One region of the Streptomyces gamaensis genome, then DNA from elsewhere that is predicted to be linked to it. Evidence: riboswitches for the same ligand, from Rfam matches in the RefSeq annotation. Region 1 holds a riboswitch; the other holds the start of a gene.
What was found. A riboswitch is a leader RNA that binds a small molecule or an ion and turns the genes downstream of it on or off. The one in region 1 is predicted to bind cobalamin.
Positions count from the first base shown of each region.

Region 1 (7,220 bases):
AGCCGTGCACGAGCGCCGCCACCGAACGCGACTGCGCGGAGGCGTCCACGACCAGCACCACCGGCGCCTTCAGCAGCTTCGCGACGTGCGCCGTCGACGCCAGCTCCCCCTGCCCGCTCGCCCCGTCGTACAGGCCCATCACGCCCTCGACGACCGCGAGGTCGCAGCCCTCCGCGCCGCGCAGGAACAGCGGCGCGATCCGCTCCGGCCCGCACAGGAACGCGTCCAGATTGCGGCCCGGCCGCGCGCCCGCCACGGCGAGCGTGTGATAGCCCGGATCGATGTAGTCGGGCCCCACCTTGTGCGGCGAGACCTTCAGCCCGGCGTCGGTGAAGGCCCGCATCAGACCGGTGGCCACGGTCGTCTTGCCGCTGCCGGACGACGGCGCGGCGATCACCAGCCGGGGGACACGCACGGCGGAACTCACCACTCGATGCCCCGCTGGCCCTTCTGGCCCGCGTCCATCGGGTGCTTGACCTTGGCCATGTCGGTGACCAGATCCGCGAACTCCACGAGCATCTCCGGGGCGTTGCGGCCGGTGATCACCACGTGCTGGGTGCCGGGCCGCTCCCGCAGCACCGAGATCACCTCGTCGGTGTCGATCCACCCCCAGTGCAGCGGATAGGCGAACTCGTCGAGCACGTACAGCCGGTAGGTCTCCGCCGCCAGGTCCCGCTTGACCTGCTCCCAGCCCTCACGGGCCTTCTCCTCATTGCTGACATCGGCATCCCGCTGGATCCACGACCAGCCTTCACCCATCTTGTGCCAGTCGACCCGGCCGCCCTCGCCGCTGTCGCCGAGCACCTTCAGCGCCCGCTCCTCGCCGACCCGCCACTTCGCGGACTTCACGAACTGGAACACCCCGATCGGCCAGCCCTGGTTCCACGCCCGCAGCGCGAGCCCGAACGCGGCCGTCGACTTGCCCTTGCCGGTGCCGGTGTGGACGAACACCAGCGGCCGGTTGCGGCGCTGGCGCGTGGTGAGCCCGTCGTCGGGAACGACGGTCGGCTGCCCCTTGGGCATTACGCGGCCCTCCTGTGGTTGTCGGCGCGTACGGTCCGCACCAGCGCGGACACGGTGTCCGCGCGAACGTCGTCGATCGTCACGACCGGGCCGCCCAGCTCCCGGCCCAACTCGCCCGCCAGCCCCAGCCGTACCGGATCGGACTCGCAGTCCACCACCACGCAGGCCACGCCGTCGGCCGCCAGCGCCCGCGCGGCGCGGGAGGCCCGCGCGAGCGGCTCCGGCCCGCCCGTCGCCCGCCCGTCGGTCACCACGACCAGCAGCGGCCGCCGCGACGGATCGCGCAGCTTCTCCACCCGCAGCACCTCACGGGCCCGAGCGAGGCCCGCCGCGAGCGGGGTACGGCCGCCCGTGGGCAGCGTCTCCAGCCGTGCCGCGCCCGCCTCCACCGACGACGTCGGCGGCAGCGCCAGCCGCGCCCCGGAGCCCCGGAAGGTGACCAGGCCGACCTTGTCCCGCCGCTGGTAGGCGTCCAGCAGCAGCGACAGCACCGCGCCCTTGACCGCGCTCATCCGCTTGCGGGCCGCCATCGAACCGGAGGCGTCCACGACGAACAGCACCAGATTGCCCTCACGGCCCTCGCGGACCGCCTCCCGCAGGTCGTCACGGCGCACGACCAGGCCGGGCCCGCTGCGCCCGCGCGCCCGCTGGTGCGGGGCGGCGGCCCGCACGGTCGCCGCCAGGTGCAGCCGCGACAGGGTGCCGCGGGGCCGCTGCGCGCCGGTGGTGCGGCCGTGCGCGGTACGGGCGCGGGAGCGCCGCCCGTCGGCGCCCTCGCCCAGGCCGGGCACGGTGAACTTCCGGGCGCGGAAGGGGGCTTCGGCGGGCACGGCGGGGGCCTCGGCCGGCGCTTCGCCCTGTGCTTGTCCCTGCGCTTCGCTCCGGGCGTGCGGGGCGGCTTCCTCGGCGTGCGGGGCCGTCCCGTCGGGGGAGGGCTCGTCGCGCTGCTGGGAGGGGAGGTCGGGGACGCCCTGGCCGGCCGGCTCCTGCGGGGGACGGCCGCCGCCGTCGGGGCCGCCGTCGCCGTCCGGTCCGCCGTCCGGACCCTGGGGGTCCTGCGGGTCCTCGGGGCCTTCCGGTCCGTCAGGTCCGTCCGGCCCTTCCGGCTCGGGGTCCTCGTCCTCGAACTGCGCGAGGATCTCGTCCAGTTTGTCCTCGTCGAGACCCGGCGCGTCGAAGGGGGAGCGCCGGCGGCGGTGGGGGAGCGCCAGCAGCGCGGCCTGCCGGACGTCCTCGGTGGCCACGTCCGTACGGCCCCCCCAGGCGGCCAGCGCCGTGGCCGTACGCGCCGTGACGATGTCGGCGCGCATACCGTCCACCTCGAACCCGGCGCACACCGCCGCGATGCGGCGCAGAGCGCCGTCACCGAGCCGTACGTCCGGCAGCAGGGCGCGCGCCGCCACGATGCGCTCGCGCAACTCCTCTTCCTCCGCCGCCCACTTGGCGGCGAACGCCACCGGGTCCTCGTCGTACGCGAGCCGGCGGCGGACGACCTCGACGCGCTCGTCGGGCTCGCGGGAAGCGGCGACCTCGACGGTCAGCCCGAAGCGGTCCAGCAACTGAGGGCGCAGCTCGCCCTCTTCGGGGTTCATCGTGCCGACGAGCAGGAAACGGGAGGCGTGGCGGACGGAGACACCCTCGCGTTCCACGTGCGAGGTGCCCATCGCTGCCGCGTCGAGCAGCAGGTCCACGAGATGGTCGTGGAGGAGGTTGACCTCGTCGACGTACAGCACGCCCCGGTGCGCGTCGGCCAGCAGGCCCGGCTCGAAGGCCTTCACACCTTCCGACAGGGCCCGCTCGATGTCGAGGGCGCCGACGAGCCGGTCCTCGGAGGCGCCGACGGGGAGTTCGACCAAGCGGGTCGCGCGGGTGGTGCCCGAGCCGTCCTGGTGCGGGCCGTCGGGGCACTGCGGGTCGGGCGAGGCGGGATCACAGGCGAAGCGGCAGCCCGCGACCACCGGCACGTCCGGGAGGACGGTGGCCAGGGCGCGCACGATGGTGCTCTTCGCGGTGCCTTTCTCGCCGCGGATGAGGAGGCCTCCCACGGAGGGACTCACCGCGTTGAGGAGCAACGCGAGCCGCAGACGGTCCATGCCGACGATCGCGGCGAAGGGGTACGGGGTGCTCATGCGGTGATTGCTCCTTCGGCAGACGCCGGTGCGGTGGTCGGTGTGGTGCTGCGGGCGCCGTACGGGCCGGGGCGGCGCGGCTGTGTTCCCGGCTCCGCGCGAGCGGTCACGGCGCCCCCGGCGGGATGAACCGCATCCCGCCGGGCACCCCGTCCTCGATCAGCCGCAGCAGCGCCTCCGTGTCCGCGTGCTGCTCGATCAAGTCGCCCAGCCGGTCGAGCTGTTCCTCGCGCAGCGCGGCGAAGCTCGTGTCCGGGGCGGGAACGAACGCCCGGCCCGCCGCCCGCGCCACCTCGCGCAGGAACGCCCGCCGGAAGCCGTCGCTCTCCAGCGAACCGTGCCAGTGCGTGCCCCACACCTGGCCGACCCGGCAGCCGTCCAGGAAGCCCTCACCGCCGAGGACTTCGGCGACCCCGTGGTGGATCTCGTAGCCCTCGACGGGCTCGCCCAGCGCCTTGCCGGACGGCCGCGTCAGCGTCTTCTCCCGCGCGAACCGCACCCGGACCGGCAGCAGCCCCAGCCCGTCGACGACTCCCGCCCTCGACTCGACCTCGTCCTCGATGCGCTCGCCCAGCAACTGGAAACCACCGCAGATGCCCAGCACGGGCCGGCCCTCCGCCGCGCGGCGCGCGAGCGCGTCCGCGAGCCCGCGCTCGCGCAGCCACGCCAGCGCGCGCACGGTGCCGCGCGTGCCCGGCACCACCACGAGATCGGCGTCGGCCAGCTCCTCGGGGCGGTCCACGAACCGTACGACCACGCCCGGTTCGGCGGCCAGCGCGTCCACGTCCGTGAAGTTCGACATCAGCGGCACCGCGCACACCGCGACCCGCAGCACGTCCGTGCCGTACGGCGGCGCCACTACCGACTCGCGCACCACCCCGCGCAGGGACACCCTCAGGCCGTCCTCCTCGTCGATGCCCAGACCGTGCGTGAACGGCAGCACCCCGAACGTCCGGCGCCCCGTCAGACCGCGCAGCATGTCCAGGCCCGGCTCCAGCAGGCTCACATCGCCGCGGAACTTGTTGACCAGATAGCCCGCTATCAGCTCCTGGTCCTCGCGCGAGAGCAGCGCCGTCGTCCCGAAGAACGACGCGAACACGCCGCCCCGGTCGATGTCGCCGACCACGACCACCGGCAGCCGCGCGGCCCGCGCGAGCCCCATGTTGACGATGTCCGTACGCCGCAGATTGATCTCGGCCGGGCTGCCGGCGCCCTCGCAGACCACCGCGTCGTGCGTACGCCGCAGCTCCTCCAGACAGCCCGTGACCGTCTCCAGCAGCCGCTCCTGGCGCCCGGAATGGTAGCCGCGCGCGCTCAACTCGCCCACCGGCTTGCCCATCAGCACGACCTGGCTGCTGCTGTCGCTGCCCGGCTTGAGCAGCACCGGGTTCATCAGCGCGCTCGGCTCCACGCGCGCGGCGGCCGCCTGCATGGCCTGCGCCCGCCCTATCTCGGCGCCCTCGCGCGTCACATACGAGTTCAGCGACATGTTCTGCGCCTTGAACGGGGCGACCTTGACGCCCTTGCGGGTCAGCCAGCGGCAGATCCCGGCCGTCACCACGCTCTTGCCCGCGTCCGAGGTCGTCCCGGCGACGAGCAGACCCCCGCCCCGTACCGCTGTTGTCACCGGTTCCTCCCCCTCGCCCCGTTCACGATGCTTTGTGCGACGCCTGTCGGGACGCCTTTCGAGATGCTGCCCGCCGCACGCCGGATCCCGCCCGCGCGCAGCGCCTGCCCGGTGGTGCGCGCGCCGGCCGCGACCCCGAGCGCCAGCAACGCGACCCGGCGCGAGAGCCGCACCGCGCGCTCGATGTCCGCGACCTCCACCGGACGCAGCTCCGCGCCCAGGACCGGCCGGTGCTCCACACGGCCGCCGTAGGCGAGGGTGCCGCCCAGCCGCACCCCGAGCGCGCCCGCGAACGCGGCTTCCACCGGGCCCGCGTTGGGGCTCGGGTGCCGGGCCGCGTCCCGCCGGGCCACCCGCCACGCGGTCCGCGGATCCGGGCCGGCCAGCACGGCCAGTACCGCCGTGAGCCGGGCGCCGGGCCAGCCCACGGCGTCGTCCAGCCGCGCCGAGGCCCAGCCGAACCGCCGGTAGCGCGGCGACTTGTGCCCCACCATCGCGTCCAGGGTGTTGACCGCGCGGAAGCCCGCGAGCCCCGGCACGCCCACGAGCGCCCCCCACACGAGGGCGCCGACCACGGCGTCGGAGGTGTTCTCGGCGACCGACTCCACGACGGCCCGCGCGATCTGCTGCCCGTCCAGCGCCTGCGGGTCGCGCCCGCACAGGTGCGGCAGCCGCTCGCGCGCCGCGTCGAGGTCCCCGGCCTCCAGCGCCTTCGCGACCGACCGCGCCTCCCGGCCCAGCGAGGTCCCGCCCAGCACGGCCCAGGTGGCGACGGCGGTCAGGGCGACCTCGGCGGGCACACGCGCGGGGGCGGGCAGCCGGGTACGGACGGTACGGGCCAGCAGGGCGGCCCCGAGGGCCGTACCGCCCGCGCAGACCAGGGTGTGCAGCGCCCCGCGCCCGCGGTGGTCGCGCCACAGGCGCCGCTCGACGGCCTGCGCGGCCCGCCCGAACGCGGCCACCGGATGGCCGCGGCGCGGATCGCCGAAGGCGAGATCGCCGAGGTGGCCGAGCGCGGCACCGCACGCGAAGGCGAGGTGTTCGGCGCGCATCGGATCAGACCGTGCCCGGGCCCGAGTGCTCCGTCCGGCAGGGCAGTGGTCGAAGGCGGCCGCGCATGCGATGTGTCCTCACTCAGGGTCCGCGCCCTGGCTCGACGTGACCGGCGACCCAGAGTCTCCTGGCTCCCGGATCCGCGTCGCCCCGGCCTTCCCGCCCGCCGCTCAGGGCGGGCCGTGGCCTGACAGTGGGGGACACTCCCCGGTGACAGTGGCGGGACCGCGCCGGATTCGCACCGGCTTCCTCTGCGCTGTCGCCGTTTGGCTCCGGAAGTCCACCACGGTCCGCGAGGGCCCGTCAACTCGCCTCATCAGGCATGAAGATGCCCCTGCCCTGCCGTTTCCGGCGGGACAGGGGCGAAGCGGAGGCGGCGCGGGCTCAGGCCACGATCAGGTGGATCCCGTAGCCGACGGCCGCCGCGCACACCGCGTAGCACAGGTACGCGCCGGTGCGCGCGAGGGGCGTCGCGCCCCCGGAAGCGGAAGCGTCCGTACCCGCCTTGCGGGAGGTGCCGACGATGCCGAGGGTGAAGACGCCGACCAGCCCGACGGTCACCACGAGGCTGACGCCGAAGACCTGCCCGAGAGCTGCCCAGTTGATGTTCATCGCTTCTCTCCGGTCAGCTCGCGGCCGCGGCGGGCGCGGGCTCGGGGGCGGCGGTGGCGGTGGCGGCGAGCGCGGCGGGCGGCGGCGGGGCGACGGCCTGGATCGCGGCCGTGACCACACCCACCGGCTCGGCCTGCGGCTCCGCGGGGGAATCGGTGACGTTGTCGTGCGTGACGGGCCTGCGGCGGGAGGCCAGCCAGATCGCTCCGCTCACCGCGAGACCGAGGACCGCCACCGCGGCGACACCCCAGTCGCCCTGCTCCGCCAGGAGCGCGGCCCCGCCCGCGACCAGACCGGCGGCCGGCAGCGTCAGACACCAGGCGATCACCATGCGGCCCGCCGTCGACCAGCGCACCACGCCGCCCTTGCGGCCCAGCCCCGCGCCCATGATCGAACCGGAGCAGACCTGCGTCGTGGAGAGCGCGAAACCGATGTGCGAGGAGGCGAGGATGACGGTCGCGGCACCGGTCTGCGCGGCGAAGCCCTGCGCGGGCCTGATGTCCGTCAGACCCTTGCCGAGGGTCTGGATGATGCGCCAGCCGCCCAGGTACGTACCGAGCGCGATGGCCAGGCCCGCCGAGACGACGACCCACACCGGCGGGTCCGAGTGCGGGGCCACGACGCCGCCGGTGACCAGGGCCAGGGTGATCACACCCATCGTCTTCTGGGCGTCGTTGGTGCCGTGGGCGAGGGAGACCAGCGCGGCCGAGGCGATCTGCCCCGCGCGGTAGCCCTTGGCGGTGTCGTTCTCGTCCCGGCCCCGGGCCAGCCGGAAG
Region 1 covers NZ_JBHSPB010000012.1:51,634-58,853, reverse strand. Annotated here, with positions in the region: gene ACFP1Z_RS20135 (cobyrinate a,c-diamide synthase) at 1-415, opposite strand, end outside; gene cobO (cob(I)yrinic acid a,c-diamide adenosyltransferase) at 424-1,023, opposite strand; gene ACFP1Z_RS20125 (putative cobaltochelatase) at 1,023-3,152, opposite strand; gene ACFP1Z_RS20120 (cobyric acid synthase) at 3,259-4,779, opposite strand; gene ACFP1Z_RS20115 (cobalamin biosynthesis protein) at 4,776-5,831, opposite strand; cobalamin riboswitch at 5,954-6,083, opposite strand; gene ACFP1Z_RS20110 (hypothetical protein) at 6,217-6,444, opposite strand; gene ACFP1Z_RS20105 (inorganic phosphate transporter) at 6,458-7,220, opposite strand, start outside.

Region 2 (7,220 bases), on a different contig from region 1:
GCACGAGGTGGTCGACGAGGGTGGCGTGCGCGCGCCGCTTGGCCTGGGTGCCCTCGCCGGGGTCGTTGACGAGGAACGGGTAGACCAGCGGCAGGTCGCCGAGGGCGGCGTCGGGGCCGCAGGCGGCGGAGAGCCCGGCGTTCTTGCCGGGCAGCCATTCGAGGTTGCCGTGCTTGCCGAGGTGCACCATGGCGTCGGCGCCGAAGCCGCCGTCCTCACGGGCGGTGGCGATCCACCGGTAGGCGGCCAGATAGTGGTGCGAGGGCGGCAGGTCGGGGTCGTGGTAGATGGCGATGGGGTTCTCGCCGAAGCCGCGCGGCGGCTGGATGAGGATCAGCAGGTTGCCACGGCGCAGCGCGGCGAGGACGATCTCGCCCTCGGGGTCGCGGCTGCGGTCGAGGAACATCTCGCCGGGGGCGGGCCCCCAGTGCTCCTCGACGGCCTCGCGCAGCTCCTGGGGCAACTGCCCGTACCAGCGGCGGTAGTCGGCGGCGGGGATGCGCACGGGGTTGCGGGCGAGCTGTTCCTCGGTGAGCCACTCCTGGTCGTGGCCGCCGGCCTCGATCAGGGCGCGGATCAGCTCGTCGCCGTCGCCGGACGCGAGGCCGGGTACGGGCTCCTCGGTCTCGTCGCCGAAGTCGTAGCCCTCGTCCCGGAGCCGGCGCAGCAGGGCGACGGCGCTGGCGGGGGTGTCGAGGCCGACGGCGTTGCCGATGCGGGAGTGCTTGGTGGGGTAGGCGGACAGCACGAGCGCGAGCCGCTTGTCGGCGGGGGCGATGTGCCGCAGCCGGGCGTGGCGGACGGCGATGCCGGCGACGCGGGCGGCGCGCTCGGGGTCGGCGACGTAGGCCGGCAGGCCGTCCTCGTCGACCTCCTTGAAGGAGAACGGGACGGTGATGATGCGGCCGTCGAACTCGGGCACGGCGACCTGGGTCGCGGCGTCCAGCGGGGAGAGTCCCTCGTCGTTCTCCTCCCAGGCGCTGCGCGGCCCGGTCAGGCACAGGGCCTGCAGGACGGGCACGTCGAGGGCGGCGAGGGCACCCGCGTCCCAGGACTCGTCGTCGCCGCCGGCGGATGCCTGCGCGGGCTTGGTGCCGCCGGCGGCGAGCACGGTGGTGACGATGGCGTCGGCGGCGCGCAGTTCCTCGACGAGCGCGGGTTCGGGGGCGCGCAGGGAGGCGACGTACAGCGGCAGGGCGCGGCCGCCGGCCTGCTCGATCGCCGTGCACAGGGCGTCGACGAAGGCGGTGTTGCCGCTCATGTGGTGCGCGCGGTAGTAGAGCACGGCCACGAGCGGGCCGGTGGCGCCGGGCGCGGGGGTGCGCTCCAGTGCGCCCCAGGCGGGGGCGGCGGCGGGCGGCTCGAAGCCGTGGCCGGTGAGCAGCACGGTGTCGGAGAGGAAGCGGGCGAGCTGTTCGAGGTTGGCGGGCCCGCCGTGGGCGAGGTAGGCGTGGGCCTCGGCGGCGATGCCGATGGGCACGGTGGAGTGCTCCATCAGCTGGGCGTCGGGAGCCTGTTCGCCGGTGAGGACGACCACCGGGCGGTCGCCGGCGAGCAGTTGGTCGAGCCCCTCCTGCCAGGCGCGGACGCCGCCGAGGAGCCGGACGACGACGAGGTCGGTGCCCTCCAGCAGCCCGGGCAGGGCGTCGAGGCCGAGCCGGGCGGGGTTGGCGAGCCGGTACGGGACCGGTCCGCCGGCCGCGCGGGCGCTGAGCAGGTCGGTGTCGGAGGTCGACAGGAGAAGGATCACGCGGCGCTCCCCAGGGCATCGAGGGTCGCCCGGGGTGCGCGGGAGGCGGATGTGCGCGTGCGCATGCTGCGGCAGGCCTTCCTCGGGGTCCGCGCCCCGGGCGGTTGGAGGACGGCGGGAGTTCCTGACTCACGCGGCAGAAGCTGCTGCCGCGCTCACAGTGGCGGGACCGTGCCGGATTCGCACCGGACTTCCTCCCCTGGCGCCGTCGCTGGCGTCTGGCGGGCCGTCGGCTCCGCCGGGGCCATAGTAGCGACCGGCGCCGCGTTGACCAGCGGGGGCCGCTGCGGAACTCGCGTGCGCGGACAGCGCACGATGCTGCGGGGAGCGCCCCCGGTCTTGCATCCCGCGCCATGGCGCGGGGCGCCTTCCGGCGGAAGCCGGGCCACGACGCTGGCGCACGGCTGCGGGCCGCGTCGGTGCCTCGCGCGCGCCGGGCACTGCAGCCCGCAGCCCGTCGGATGCCTGCGGCTCCGGTCCCGCAGCCCGGGGACCGCCGCCGGCGGACCGTGTGCTTCCGCAACCGGCCCGCCCCCGGCGTACGGGCGTGGGTATGCTCGCCGCCATGCCCGTCACCAGCCCTTCCCCCTCGGACCGCGAGAATCCGGTCGGCCGTGACCGCGGTGACGCCTGTCCCGGCGCGCTGCGGCTGCACGGCGCGGACGACGGCGCGCTCGCCCGGATCCGGCTGCCCGGCGGACTCCTGACAGCCCGTCAGGCGGAGTCACTGGCCGGTCTCGCGCACGAACTGGGCGACGGGAACCTCGACCTCACCTCGCGCGGCAACGTCCAGCTGCGCGGCCTGGCCCCGGACTGCGGCGCGGAGTTGGGCGCGCGGCTGCGTGCGGCGGGGCTGCTGCCCTCGGACCGGCACGACCGGGTGCGCAACGTGGCGGCCTCCCCCCTGTGCGGGCTGGACGACCGCCGGCCGACGGCGGACGTACAGGCGTGGACCCGGGAACTGGACCGGCTGCTGTGCGGAGCGGACCCCGAACCACCCACCCGTACGGCCGACTTGTCCGGTCTGCCGGATCTCTCGCAGCTGTCCGGCCGTTTCCTGTTCGGCCTGGACGACGGCCGGGGCGACATCACAGCCCTCGCCCCCGATGTGACATTGATCGCAGAAGCGAACGGCAGTGCACTGCTCTGCTACGCGGCCACCGGCCCGTGCCTGCGCCTGGCCGCCGCCGACGCCCCGCGCGCCGCCGCGCTCGCGGCCCGGCACTTCCTGGACGGGCTGCGCGCGCGGGGGCTCACCGCCTGGCGCGTCGGCGACCTGCCGCCGCAGGACCGGCCGGACACCGGCCTGTTGCGGCGGCGCCTCGCCGCGGCCGGCATCACGGCCGCGCCCGGCGGACTTCTCCCGCCGCCCGCCGCTCCCCCGGAGCCCGGATGCGTCCACGGCCCGGGCGGACGTACGGCCCTGTCCGTGGCCGCGCCCCTCGGCCGGCTCACCACCGCGCAGTGGCTGCTCCTGGCGCACGGCGCCGCGCAGGCCGGCGACGGCACGCTGCGCGTCACGCCGTGGCGGGGCGTCGTCCTGCCGGGCCTGCCCGCACGCGAGGCCGTGCCCCGTCTCACCGCGCTCGCTGCGGCCGGGCTCGTCACCTCGCCGGCATCCGCCTGGCATGGCGCCGGAGCGTGCGCCGGACACCCCGGCTGCGCCAAGTCCCGCGCGGACGTCCGCGCGGACGCCACGGCGTGCCTGACGTCCGTACGCCCCGCCCCCGCACCGGAGCACCGTGGCACCGCGTCCGCGCTGCCGGTCTACTGGTCCGGGTGCGAGCGCCGCTGCGGACACCCCGGCGGACGGTGGGTGGACGTCCTCGCCACCGGCGACGGCTACCGCGTCGCGGTCCGCGACGGCGCCCGCGAGGAGAGCGCCCGTACCGTACCCGCCGCCCGGTCCGCCGACGCCGTGGCGGCGGCCCGCGCGACCGGCCCGGCCGGCGACGCCACATGACCCGGCCGGCCCGGCAACTCCCCACACCAGCAAGCGAACGAGCGAGGACGATGTTCGAGTACGAGAAGGACGGCGCGGCCATCTACCGCGAGTCCTTTGCCACCATCCGCGCCGAGGCCGACCTCGGCGGACTGCCGCCGGACGTCGCCCGGGTAGCGGTGCGCATGATCCACGCCTGCGGCATGGTCGACCTCGTCCGTGACCTCGCGTACTCCCCCGCCGTCGTGCGGCGCGCCCGCGAGGCCCTGCTCGCGGGCGCGCCGATCCTGTGCGACGCCAACATGGTCGCCAGCGGCGTCACCCGCAAACGGCTGCCCGCCGACAACGAGGTGCTGTGCGCCCTCACCGACCCCCGGGTGCCCGGACTCGCCCGCGAACTGGGCACCACCCGCAGCGCCGCAGCGCTGGAGCTGTGGCGCGGGAAGCTCGACGGGGCCGTCGTCGCCGTCGGCAACGCGCCCACCGCGCTCTTCCACCTGCTGGAGATGATCGGAAAGGGTGCGCCGCGCCCGGCCGCCGTCATCGGCATCCCGGTCGGTTTCGTCGGCGCGGCGGAGTCCAAGGACGCCCTGGCCGACAGCCCGCTGGGACTTGAGTACCTGGTGGTGCGGGGGCGGCGCGGCGGCAGCGCCATGGCCGCCGCCGCGGTCAACGCGATAGCGAGCGAGGAAGAGTGAGCGAGTACAAGCCCGGACAGCCCGGACGGCTCTACGGAGTGGGCCTCGGCCCCGGCGACCCGTCCCTGATGACGGTACGGGCGGTCGAGGTCATCGCCTCCGCCGATGTCGTCGCCTATCACAGCGCCCGGCACGGCCGCTCCATCGCGCGCTCGATCGCCGAGCGCCATCTGCGCCCCGACCACATCGAGGAGCGGCTGGTCTACCCCGTCACCACGGAGACCACCGACCACCCCGGCGGCTACCAGGGGGCGATGGAGGAGTTCTACGAGAAGGCCGCGGCCCGGCTCGCGGCCCATCTCGACGCCGGGCGCACGGTGGCCGTGCTCGCCGAGGGCGACCCGCTCTTCTACAGCTCGTACATGCACATGCACAAGCGGCTCGCCGACCGCTACCCGGCCGAGGTGATCCCCGGCGTCACCTCCGTCAGCGCCGCCGCGGCCGCCCTCGGCACCCCGCTGGTGGAGGGCGAGGAGACCTTCACGGTCCTGCCGGGCACCCTCCCCGAGGAGGAGCTGACCGCGCGCCTGGCCGGCACGGACACGGCCGTGGTCATGAAGCTCGGCCGCACCTTCCCCACCGTGCGCCGCGCCCTGGAGCGTTCGGGCCGGCTCGCGGACGCCCACTACGTCGAGCGGGCCACGATGGCCGCGCAGCGCACGGCCGAACTGGCCGACGTGGACCCGGAGTCGGTGCCGTACTTCTCCCTGGCCGTCCTCCCCAGCCGCGTCGACACCCGGCCCGCGCCCGCCGGGCGCGGCGAGGTCGTGGTCGTCGGCCTCGGCCCCGCCGGACCGCTGTGGCTCACCCCCGAGGCCCGCGGCGAACTCGCGGCCGCGCAGGACCTCGTCGGCTACAGCACGTACGTCGACCGCGTGCCGGTGCGGCCCGGACAGCAGCGCCACCCCTCCGACAACAAGGTCGAGTCCGAGCGAGCCGAATTCGCCCTCGACCTCGCCCGGCGCGGGCGGCGCGTGGCCGTCGTCTCCTCCGGCGACCCGGGTGTCTTCGCGATGGCCACGGCCGTCCTGGAGGCCGCCTCCCAGGAGCCGTACGCGGACGTGCCCGTACGCATCGTGCCCGGCATGACCGCCGCCCACGCCGCCGCCGCCCGCGCCGGCGCGCCCCTCGGCCACGACTACGCGGTCGTCTCCCTCTCCGACCGTCTCAAGCCGTGGGACATCATCGCGGCCCGCCTGCGCGCCGCGGCCTCCGCCGATCTGGTCCTCGCCCTGTACAACCCCGGCTCCCGCAGCCGCATGTGGCAGGTCGGCAAGGCGCGTGACCTCCTGCTGGAGTTCCGCTCACCGCAGACACCGGTGGTACTGGGCCGGGACATCGGGGGCCCGGAGGAGCGGGTGCGGATCGTCCGGCTCGGGGAACTGGATCCGGCGGAGGTGGACATGCGGACCCTTCTGATCGTGGGGTCGTCGCAGACGCGGGTCGTGCGGCGGGGCGATGCCGATGAGGTCGTCTGGACGCCGAGGCGGTATCCGGAGAGGTGAGCATTGCGCTGGGGCGCACCCGGTACGAGCACCTCGCCCGTGCCGGGTGCGCCCCTCCCCCGGGCCGGGGTCAGCCCGACCGGAGCCGGCCGGCCCGGACGGCGGTGACGAACGCCGCCCATACAGGCACGGGTACCGCCAGCGCGGGGCCGTCGGGGTGCTTGCTGTCCCGAACGGGGACGGTTCCGGGGACGTGGTCGGAGACTTCGACACAGCTGGACTGACCGTTGCTGTAACTGCTCTTGCGCCACGTCGTGTGTTTCTGGTCACCGTTTATCATAGAGTTCCGCCAATTCGAGGACGAGGCGATGTGATGCCTCTTCGAGCAGTGCTTTGGCCCAGATGTCCGCGAACGCCGCGTCGTAGCGCTCCACCTCTCCGGGCTTGTCGAGGAACAGGTCGCCGGTGTACCCGTCTGCGTAGACGGTCGGCGGCTCCCTGTCGTTTCCGTCACTGTCCACCAGAAAACGCAGGATGGTGAACTGGCCCGACATGACGCCCCGGTGCAGCCCGGCACTGAACGGGACCACCCGAAGCCTCACCGTGGGCAGTTCGCTCACTTCTGCCAAGTGCTGAAGCTGCTCTGCCATGGTGTTGTTCCCGCCGATAGGGCGCCTCAATACCGCCTCGTTCAGCACGATGTTGAGCGTGGGTGGCTGGGTGAACCTGGTGAGCAGCACCTGCCGTTTGATGCGCAGTTGCACGCGGCGCTCGATTTCAGAGGGTTCCTCCTGAGGATTGTCCGCCCGGATGACGGTGCGGGCGTACTCCTCGGTCTGGAGAAGCCCCGGCACCAGCTCGGGCTCGTACCAGTCGAGGCGCGTCGCCGCCTCTTCGAGGCCGATGTAGACATCGAATCCTTCCGGAATCACGTCACCGTACGCATGCCACCAACCTTTTGCTTTCGTCTCCTTCGCGAGCCCGACGAGCGCCTTCGTCAGTTCCGGCGAAGCCTTGTACAACCGGCACATGGCCTCGACCTCGACGCCGCGCGAGGAGACCCTCCCCTGCTCGATGCGCCAGAGCGTCACCGGGGAACGCTCCAGATGCGCCGCCGCCTCCTTTGTCTTGATTCCTGCCCTCTCGCGCAACTCACATAGAATTCGCCCGAGTTGTCGCCTTGGCACCGTTGATCCGCTTGGGCCTTCCGACACCGTCACATCCCGTTCCCCTACTTCCGCGCTTCCAGGTGAAATGCTTCCGCGTGCCGTAGGAAAGCAGCATCACGTTCCTTGCGCAACGCCCGTCAATCCTCTGAAGAGTTGGCGCATGAAAGGTTGCATGGCGGTTTCGGGGAGGGCATTCTGAGCACCCCCGGCGGGTCA
Region 2 covers NZ_JBHSPB010000008.1:51,710-58,929, reverse strand. Annotated here, with positions in the region: gene cobN (cobaltochelatase subunit CobN) at 1-1,750, opposite strand, end outside; adenosylcobalamin (AdoCbl) riboswitch at 1,867-1,949, opposite strand; gene ACFP1Z_RS14930 (cobalamin biosynthesis protein CobG) at 2,316-3,713, shown strand; gene ACFP1Z_RS14925 (precorrin-8X methylmutase) at 3,764-4,390, shown strand; gene ACFP1Z_RS14920 (precorrin-2 C(20)-methyltransferase) at 4,387-5,895, shown strand; gene ACFP1Z_RS14915 (DUF397 domain-containing protein) at 5,966-6,175, opposite strand; gene ACFP1Z_RS14910 (helix-turn-helix domain-containing protein) at 6,162-7,049, opposite strand.
Region 2: linked by a shared signal. The riboswitch ahead of cobN (cobaltochelatase subunit CobN) and the one ahead of ACFP1Z_RS20115 (cobalamin biosynthesis protein) in region 1 are both predicted to bind cobalamin.